Regions from separate parts of the Lysinibacillus sp. FSL R5-0849 genome, predicted to be linked through region 1. Evidence: riboswitches for the same ligand, from Rfam matches in the RefSeq annotation. Region 1 holds a riboswitch; the other holds the start of a gene.
What was found. Region 1 has a riboswitch for S-adenosylmethionine ahead of MKY80_RS02195 (MetQ/NlpA family ABC transporter substrate-binding protein). Riboswitches for the same ligand answer to the same signal wherever they lie in the genome.

Region 1 (5,017 bases):
GAATATGATGTGGAGATTGATCCTGATACTGAAGTAGCGATTCTTGGTGGCACAAAAATTGGTCTTGTTGAGCTACCTTTGGCTGTGTTAAATCCAGGCGATACTATGCTATTACCAGACCCGGGCTATCCAGACTACTTATCTGGTGTTGTATTAGGTGATGTTAATTTTGAAGTGATGCCACTTTTTGCTGAAAATAATTTCTTACCTGATTATGATGCCCTATCTAAAGAAGTTAAGGAGAAAGCAAAGTTACTTTACTTAAATTACCCAAATAATCCTACGGGTGGTACAGCTACACTTGAATTTTTTGAAGAAACCATTCGTTTTGCTAAAGAGCATAATATCATCGTATCACATGATTTTGCTTATGGTGCAATTGGATTTGATGGCAATAAACCTATTAGTTTCTTACAGTCCAATGGTGCAAAAGAAGTTGGAATCGAAATGTACACATTATCAAAGACTTATAATATGGCAGGTTGGCGCATAGGCTTTGCTGTTGGTAATGCTGATTTGATTGCCGCGATTAATCTTATTCAAGATCATTTGTTTTGTAGTCAATTTCCTGCTATTCAACAAGCAGCAGCTGTTGCCCTTACATCTTCACAGGAATGTGCAGATGAGCTAAGAGCTACCTATGAGCGTCGTCGAAATGTTCTAATCGAAGAAGCTCATAGAATCGGATGGCAAGTAACGGCACCAAAGGGCACCTTCTTTGCCTGGCTCTCTGTCCCATTAGGTTTTACTAGTGAACAATTTGCCGATATTTTGCTCGACAAAGCTGATATTGCGGTAGCCGCAGGAAATGGCTTTGGTCAATATGGGGAAGGCTATGTGCGCATTGGCTTGCTTGTAAGCGAGGAACGGTTACGAGAAGCCATGCATAGAATTGAGCAATTAAAATTATTTTAAACATGGAACAAAATGGAGTCCTGTAGCTTTACTAGCTACAGGACTTACTATTTTTCAATTTTCCTTGGAAGATCTAACCCATGTTCTAATGGATAAAATTGTACGTGACCTGTTTCATCATCCAACTGACGTATATGCTGAATGCCTTGAACTTCTGCCAGCACTACATCTGCTGTTATGACGATATTTCCGCCCTTTATAAAATGACCGCCTGAAACCACTCCCCATTGATCGCTCATGGAACCATGGAAATGCGTTTCATATTGTGCATCACGCTTACAAACAACTCCTGAACCTTGGATAAACTCGAGTGGCCCCTCTTTCTCAACCACATCACTAAATCGAACTTTAATGTGGGAAGTTTCATCAGGTACTAAATAAACAAAGCTACTTTTTTGAAAACTACCAATACAACTAATAATGGTTGCTGATTCAATTTTATTCTCTTCACAAAGTGCCTCAATTCCTTCAATGATGTCTGTTCCCATGAGAAGACGTGCACTAATCACCTTACCAAATGAACCTATGCCATAATTAACTCTTACGGACAATCTTCTCCCTCCTTCACGACAAAATATTATAACAATATAAAAAATTTCAAAAATATTTATTGACTTACTATACCCTATAAATTATATTAGTTCTATCGGAAATACAAAAATATAATATGAATCTCTTATCAAGAGTAGCTGAGGGACTGGCCCTATGAAGCTCGGCAACCTCCTTTTATAAAGGAAGGTGCTAAATCCTGCAAACGAAATTCGTTTGATAGATAAGAGAGGACTTTTTTCATGAGCCTCTCTTAATTTGTAAGAGAGTTTTTTTTATTTTCAAAAACCGATAAAACAATTTTTGGAGGTAGTTTTCATGAAGAAGAAAAATAAATTTTTAGTAGGTTTAGCAAGTCTTACATTAGTAGCAGCACTAGCGGGCTGTGGCTCTAAAGATGATAGCAAAGGAAAAGGCGAAGCTATCGATGAAAATAAAATTGTTGTGGGTGTCACTTCAGGACCTCATGAGCAAATTGCAGAGGTAGCTGCTAAAGTTGCAAAGGAAAAAGGTCTAGAAGTAGAACTAAAATCATTTTCTGATTATGTTTTACCAAATACATCCTTAGCAGAAGGAGATCTTGATGCAAACAGCTATCAGCATAAGCCTTTCCTGGATACATTTAATAAAGATCACGATACAGATTTAGTACCGGTTGGCAAAACAATTTTAAATCCAATGGGTATTTACTCTGAAAAATATAAATCATTGGATGATGTTCCTGAAGGCGCAACATTTGGCTTACCGAATGACCCAACAAATGGAGCGCGTGCTCTCTTTGTTTTACAAGAGGCAGGCTATATTAAATTAAAAGATGGAGCGGACTTAACAGCATCTGTTCGTGACGTGGAAGAAAACAAAAAGAATTTAAAATTCATAGAATTAGAAGCTGCACAAATTCCTAAGCAGCTTAGTGAAGTAGATGTAGCTGCTATTAATACTAACTTTGCGCTGGAAGCTGGCATTAATCCGCAAGAGGACTCTATTCTTTTAGAATCTACTGACTCTCCATATGTGAACTACATTGTCGTTCGTGCAGAAAATGAAAACGACCCAACGATTAAAAAGTTCATTGAGGCCTATCAATCTGATGAAGTGCGCCAATTCATTGAAGAGGAATTCAAAGGTTCTGTAATCCCTAGCTGGTAATACGTGCGATAAGCTAAAGAATCTGCCAAATTTCCACTATGGAAACCGCGCAGATTCTTGCTTTTTAGAAGTTAAGAAAGGAGCAATCAATCTGATGATTCAATTACAAAATATTTCAAAAGAATATAAGACAAAAAAAGGCAGTATTAAGGCTGTGGATGGAATCAATCTTCATGTAAAAAAAGGGCAAATTCATGGTGTAATTGGGTATAGTGGTGCCGGTAAAAGTACGCTGATTCGTTGTGTTAATTTACTAGAGCGTCCTTCAGCAGGCAAAGTCTTGATTGACAATGTGGATATTACTACCCTTTCACTTCATGACTTACGTCAAACACGACAAAAGATTGGTATGATTTTTCAACATTTTAATCTCTTAAAGACAGCAACTGTTTATAACAATATTGCAGTTCCCTTAAAGCTACTTGGTTATAACGAAACAGAAGTCAAAAATCGTGTGGCTAAATATGCCGAAATTGTAGGTTTAACAGAAAAGCTAGATAGCTACCCTAATCAGCTTTCAGGTGGACAAAAGCAACGTGTCGCAATTGCACGCGCTCTAGCGCAAGAGCCAGAAATTTTACTTAGTGATGAAGCAACAAGTGCGCTTGATCCTGAGACTACAGAGGCTATTCTTGAACTATTGTTAAAAATTAATCGTGAATTAGGAATTACAATCCTACTGATTACACATGAAATGAATGTCATTCAGAAAATTTGTGATGAGGTATCTGTTCTAGAGGCAGGGAAAGTAGTTGAATTTGGTACGGCTATTGAGCTCTTTGCAAAACCACAACACCCTACTACAAGAAAGTTCTTAAGTACTATTTCACAACGTAACTTAACTCCTTCTCTTATTGAGCAGTTAAATGTTTCAGGTAGCGTCATTCGTTTAACATTTCTTGGAGAAAGTACTGGTAAGCCATTATTAGCTGAAGTGAGCAAAGTATATGATGTACAACCAAACATTTTAACAGCCAATATTATTGAATTAAAAAACGGCATTGTTGGTAATATTGTGGTGCATTTAAACGGAGAGCCCAACATTGTTCAAAAGGCGCTAACCTATTTTGCAGAGAATGGCGTTACTGTGGAAGAGTTAGGAGGAGAGATCCATGAATAATTTCTTTAATGATTGGTCAGAGGTTATTGGCAAAGCAATTATCGAAACATTTCAAATGGTCGGAATTTCATTATTCTTTTCGATTTTAATTGGAATACCTTTAGGCCTTTTAATTGTTTTAACACGACCTGGTCAATCCTTTGAAAATAAATTTTTCTATCAATTTTTTAATCTAGTCATCAATATTATCCGTTCAGTGCCATTCATCATCTTACTATTCTTCATTTTACCTTTTACAAAGGTTATCGTCGGTACAACGATTGGCGTTAAAGGCGTTATTGTTCCGCTTGTAGTTTATACGGCTCCTTATATTGCACGACTGATGGAGTCAGCGCTTTTAGAAGTTGATTCGGGCGTTGTCGAAGCCTACACAGCTATGGGTATTAAACGTCGCCATATCATTTGGCATGTATTATTACGCGAAGCACGCCCATCCATTATTTTAGGCTTAACAATCGCTACAATTGGATTGATTGGCGCAACAGCAATGGCGGGAATGGTTGGTGCTGGTGGATTAGGTGACCTAGCTTACCGTTATGGTCATTTACGCTATGAGGTAGATGTCATGTATGCAACGGTGTTTATTTTAATCATCCTTGTACAAAGCATACAATCCATAGGTAACCGCATTTCAGCCAAATTGAAGAAAGACTAGGAGGAGGATATCCATGTCAACTGAGATTTATGTAGAAAAAAACGGCTATATCGCAACGCTAGTGTTAAACCGTCCTGACAAACGAAATTCTTTATCGAGGGCAATGTTCCAAGCGATCATAGACGAGCTAGAACAGTTACGTACAGATATGTCTATCAAGCTATTAATTGTGCGCGGTGTCAATGAAGTCGCCTTTTCCTCAGGTGCTGATATTAGTGAGTTTTTAGATATTCGTTATGCTGCGGATAATGCTAAAGCCTATAATGATCTAGCTTTAAAGGCTATTGATGCCCTCTATAAATTCCCACATCCTACGATTGCCATGATTCAGGGCTTAGCGATTGGCGGCGGCTTAGAGTTAGCCAATGCTTGTGACTTTAGATTGGCGACACCAAAGAGTAAGCTTGGCATTACCGCTGCCAACATTGGGATTGTCTATAATCTTGAAAGCACTAAACGTCTTATTAATATTGTTGGTGTCGCGAAGGCTAAAGAGATTTTATACACAGCAAACATTTTTACAGCAGAGGAAGGCAAAAGCATTGGTTTGATTACTGCCCTTCATGAGCCGCAGGAAATTGAAAATGCCACTATGCAATTTGCTGAGCATCTTTTAAGTAAATCATCTA
Region 2 (5,017 bases), 2.0 Mb from region 1:
ATCGATGTGGGAAGATATGTACGATGCCTTACGCGAGGATATCGAAGGGGTATCACAGCATGTGGAGGTGCATGGCATTACCTTATATGTCGGGGAGCATCTGGCATCTATCGATCAGCACAGAGCCACACACTATACGAGAAAGACTTCTACACCCCATTGGTTTATTTTATCGGTTGATGGACAAGAAATGATTTATGGTCACTCGCCGTCAAACCAGGAAACCGCTTTTATAACGAATGATCCTGTGCATATTTATTTATTAGAGGATTATGTTTGGCATGATGTTCTTATCAATCGACTAGTGAAGCGTGATGATAAAGAGCTTGAGGACTGGATTGCTAAAGAACGTAAAGCATTTTTCTTAGAGTAGCTATAAGGGAAGGGGAGCATCTTGAAAAAATGGATGTTGCCAGTATTGTTTTATGTATTATGGATTGGCGGATGTGATTCTGCACCGCTGCTAGTTCCACCTAAGATTCAGGAGCTAACCATCGTTCCTGACCATATCCAACAGCATATTATAGCTCAAGAAAGAATTCAGTTATTGTATGAAGATGACATGACGTACTATCTTGTCATGTTTTCGAAAGGAAATGTGCTAGCAAGTGTGGCAGCAAATGAAGATCGGTTAGTCATTCATTTCAAGGAAGGAAGCGAGCAAAAGAAAGAAGCTCAACCGTATGTCTATGCCATCAATAAAAACCCGGAGCTGACGATTATTGAGCTATATATTAACGGCAAAAGCATGGCGATAGATCGCATGACTATGATGTAATAAAAAAACCGAAATCCCTAAAAAAGAGATTTCGGTTTTTGTTGATATTAATAAAATACTTTATCTACATTGTATTTGGAGCGGAACGTATTAATCGCATATGTTTCATAAATTTCACGTTCCATAGGATCTTCTACTTCATAGACTTCAATTTTGAAGACCTCGTCACGATAGTTTTTCAACGGAGATACATTGTCTTCAAAATGTTTTTTAATGCGTTGACGAATTTTACGTGCTTTGCCGACAAATAATAGCTCATTCTTTTCATTATAGAATAAGAAAATGCCGCCTTTATCACGTGTGATTTTGTGGAAGTCGATGAAACCAAAGTATGGTGTAATTGGGACATCACCTGGTTTTACATCTTGTTCGCGTTGGCGAATGACTACATCTGGTTTTGGAAATTCAATATTAATCAAAGTATTCACGTTCCTCTCTATTACTAAAGATATATGGTAACATAATAGCGGCATGTTTACCATAAAATTTCATGTAGAATAACCATATACAGCAAGCTTAGTGTTTATCAAATGATTGGAGAACATGCATAGGAATAACAAAATATTCTATGAATTATTGATATTCTAACTAGTCCATGTTACAATTCAAGATAATTAAATAATCTTATCAAGAGAAGCAGAGGGATTTGGCCCGATGACGCTTCAGCAACCTCTAACAAATGTTAGAAAGGTGCTAATTCCAGCAAAGGTTTTTCCTTTGAGAGATAAGAGTGAACGTGAAAAAAATCCTTCTCATTCTATCTCATATGGAATGTGGAGGATTTTTTAATTTTTAGAAAAAGGAGCAAAAAAAGAGAGGGGAACGCAAGATGCCAATTAATATTCCGAAAAATTTACCTGCTGGAGAACATTTACGTGAGGAAAAAATCTTCGTAATGGAAGAGGACCGTGCGAGAACACAGCAAATACGTCCATTAAATATATTAATCTTAAATTTGATGCCTGAAAAAGAAAAAACTGAGCTACAATTACTACGATTACTAGGAAATACACCATTACAGGTGAATATTACTTTTTTAAACACAGCTACTCATGAATCTAAAAATGTCAGTAAGTCTCATTTACAATTATTCTACACAACGTTTAACCAAATTCGTCATCGACGCTATGATGGTATGATCATTACGGGTGCGCCAGTAGAAAAAATGCCATTTGAAGAGGTTAACTATTGGCAGGAAATTGCTGAAATTATGGATTGGTCAAAAAAGAATGTGACATCCGTGCTACATATATGTTGGGGGGCACAGGCTGCTTTATATCATCATTATGGGATTGGAAAGGTCGAGCTTTCTGCTAAATGCTCCGGCGTTTATTCTCATGTGATTACTGATTTAACAGTAGATTTAGTACGAGGCTTTAGTGATTTATTTACAGCCCCTCATTCTCGCTATACATCTGTCTCGATTGACGAGGTTCGCAATCATCCAGACTTACGCTTATTATCCTATTCAGAGGATGCAGGTGTATTTATCGTGCAATCCAAAGATAATAAAAACATTATGATTACTGGTCATTTAGAATATGATGCGACAACATTAGCCGATGAATACAGTCGCGATGTTGCCAAGGGCATCCATATAGACGTTCCAGTAAACTACTTCCCAAATGATGATCCAGCAAAGGCACCGATGAATACATGGCGTGCCCATACGCATTTATTGTTCTCCAACTGGTTGAACTACTACGTATACCAAGAGACACCATATGAATGGGATTTTGTGGACGAAATTGAATATCATATTTAAATAACACTAAAAAGTCTAATTTCTTCGCTAAGCAGCTTGAAGGAATTAGACTTTGTTATTCTAGATTTTTCTTGTCAGAACTCGTTTTATCTGGTGGCGCCTGGTCGTCCTGTTTGGATGTAGCGTTGCCCGCTTCAGGCTGAGTCACTTGGCTGGAATTCGACATAGCAGATTTATCTTGATTGTCTTTAGTAGAGACTGGATTATCTGTTTTTTCCTGATTGGAAACTGTATTATCTGGTTTCGCCTGATTGTCTTGAGTGCTATCTGTATTAGCATCGTTAGTCTGATTATCTTGATTGGAATCCATAGTAGCAGGTTTAGCTTGATTCTCCTGATGGGAATCCTTATTATCAGGTATCGCCTGATTCTCCTGATTGGAATTCATATTATCAGGTTTCGTCTGATTCTCCTGATTGGAATCCATATTATCAGGTTTCGTCTGATTGCCTTGATTAGAATCCGCATGACCCATTTCAGTCGAATTACCTTGTGATTTTCGGTTACGAATAACAGCTACAATGAGTAGAAGTATGGGTAATAATATGGTGCAAACAAATGCATAAATTGGCCAAATCTCATCATTATAAATGTTGGAATGGACGATGTCTGGGTGAACAATTTGCGAAAGTCCGACCATAATAATACCCATTGGTAGGATAAGTGGACGGTGATCCTTCAATTTCATAATTTGTGCAATCCCGACAACAGTTGTATAGAAGTACATAAACGTTCGAATAAAAATGGATACGATCCACATAAAAGCCATGATAATTTCAATGCGCTGTAAAAAATTTCCGATAGAGATTCTTTGTGCTAGGGCATAACTAGGGAAAGTTCGCGAAGCCGTGTTGGCTGGCCCTAATACTAAAATAGATAGAGTAATCAATGTTACTAGAACAAATCCACCGAGAAGCATGCCTATGTAAAATCCTTTCTTTGAGGATTGCTGGACATTGACACTAGCAGGGTAAATCATTAATAACATAACTAACGAAAAAGAAAAGACACTTACAAAGCGGATGATACTATATAAGATGGATGTTTTGGATGCTTCCATAATCGGTTGTATATTTTCAAACTTAATTTGTGGGGTGATACTTACAACAAAGAAAATAAAAATTAAGACAAACATAGGGAAAAGTATTTCTGCTGAACGAGCAAAGTTTTCTATCCCTAAATAGGTAGCATACATAATTATAATAATAAACAACAAGGCAAATGCCATAGTAGGCGTCTCTGGCATTACCTCTGTTTTCATAAAAGCACCAATAAAATACAGTAATTCTCCTCCCGCAAATAGGGTAAGAGAAAGGAAGCCCACCACTGTGATTTTTCCAAAAAAGCGACCGAGAAGTTTTTCATTTGCTTCAATAAAATTCAGTGTCGGTGTTTGGTCCCCTAACGTCACAAATAATTTCACAACAAGCAAACTAAGGACAACACCAATACTTGCAGCAATCCACGCATCTTGCTTACTAGAGCTTGCAATACTTGAAGGGATGATTAAGATGGCAGTACCGATAGAAAGGAGGAATGTGATAATTGTAAATTGTCTTGAACTAATTACTTCTTTTTCCATATAAGTGTCCTCCAATTCATGACGATGTGTCTACTATTTTGTGAGTGAAACGATAAAATCTTTAATTGGTGTAAAAATAAAGGTTATAAAATCTAGAGGACTCGGGATATTTATTTTGAGAGCAATGCCCATATTAAGCGCTGTTCCAATTAGTAATAGGATTGAAAAAACAAGAATGGTTTTGGTCTCTTGTTGCTTTTTGAGTTTCGGGATATATAGTATCGCAATAATGATTGAAATGATTAAGATGGCTATTGCTAGTACCAATCCACTATCCCTCCTTTGGCTTTTTTAATAATGAGTTTTGCATTGTGCCTAAACCTTGTGTTGTCACTTTTACATGAACATGGATTGGTAGATCAGGAAAGATATTTGGCCAATCGTTTTTGATTTTTTTCCATTGTTTAGCATCTGCACGATGTAGGGCATCACCATAGCCTAAAACATCCACTTGGTATTGCTGTTGAATTTTTTCTAATGTTTTTTCAATACGTTCATCGATGCCCTGTGCTGTTTTTTTATTGATATAATCCACCGTTTTATTTTTCGTTAGATTGATATCACATTCGACCTCTCCTACATTTTGTTCCACATTTATTTGGACATCAATTTGCGGTTTCCCATTCTTAAATGATCCCTTTACTTTTGTGGAGGATTTCGTAATCTCAGTTGAGAGTGTACCTTGCTTTGGACAGGTGACGATTTCAATCGTACTTTGTATTTTGTCACTGAGAAAACTAATACTTTTACTTTCTCCCTCTGAAAGTAAACCAATGTATTGATCTCCTTTAAAGATGGCCAATCCTGCATATTTTAACAACACAGGTGTTTTAACACGTTGGACGTTTGTTTGATCGGCCCCTAACCGTTTATCCCCATGAACTTCAATCGC

Region 2: linked by a shared signal. The riboswitch ahead of metA (homoserine O-succinyltransferase) and the one ahead of MKY80_RS02195 (MetQ/NlpA family ABC transporter substrate-binding protein) in region 1 are both predicted to bind S-adenosylmethionine.

What each region holds. Positions count from the first base shown of each region.
Region 1 is NZ_CP152004.1:454,149-459,165, reverse strand. Features, by position in the region: gene MKY80_RS02205 (pyridoxal phosphate-dependent aminotransferase) at 1-915, shown strand, start outside; gene MKY80_RS02200 (PPC domain-containing DNA-binding protein) at 963-1,466, opposite strand; SAM riboswitch class I at 1,589-1,694, shown strand; gene MKY80_RS02195 (MetQ/NlpA family ABC transporter substrate-binding protein) at 1,783-2,613, shown strand; gene MKY80_RS02190 (ATP-binding cassette domain-containing protein) at 2,708-3,733, shown strand; gene MKY80_RS02185 (methionine ABC transporter permease) at 3,726-4,388, shown strand; gene MKY80_RS02180 (enoyl-CoA hydratase-related protein) at 4,402-5,017, shown strand, end outside.
Region 2 is NZ_CP152004.1:2,482,575-2,487,591, reverse strand. Features, by position in the region: gene MKY80_RS12120 (TrmB family transcriptional regulator) at 1-373, shown strand, start outside; gene MKY80_RS12115 (hypothetical protein) at 395-778, shown strand; gene MKY80_RS12110 (nucleotide excision repair endonuclease) at 826-1,197, opposite strand; SAM riboswitch class I at 1,400-1,509, shown strand; gene metA (homoserine O-succinyltransferase) at 1,608-2,543, shown strand; gene MKY80_RS12100 (endospore germination permease) at 2,599-4,125, opposite strand; gene MKY80_RS12095 (hypothetical protein) at 4,159-4,392, opposite strand; gene MKY80_RS12090 (Ger(x)C family spore germination protein) at 4,397-5,017, opposite strand, start outside.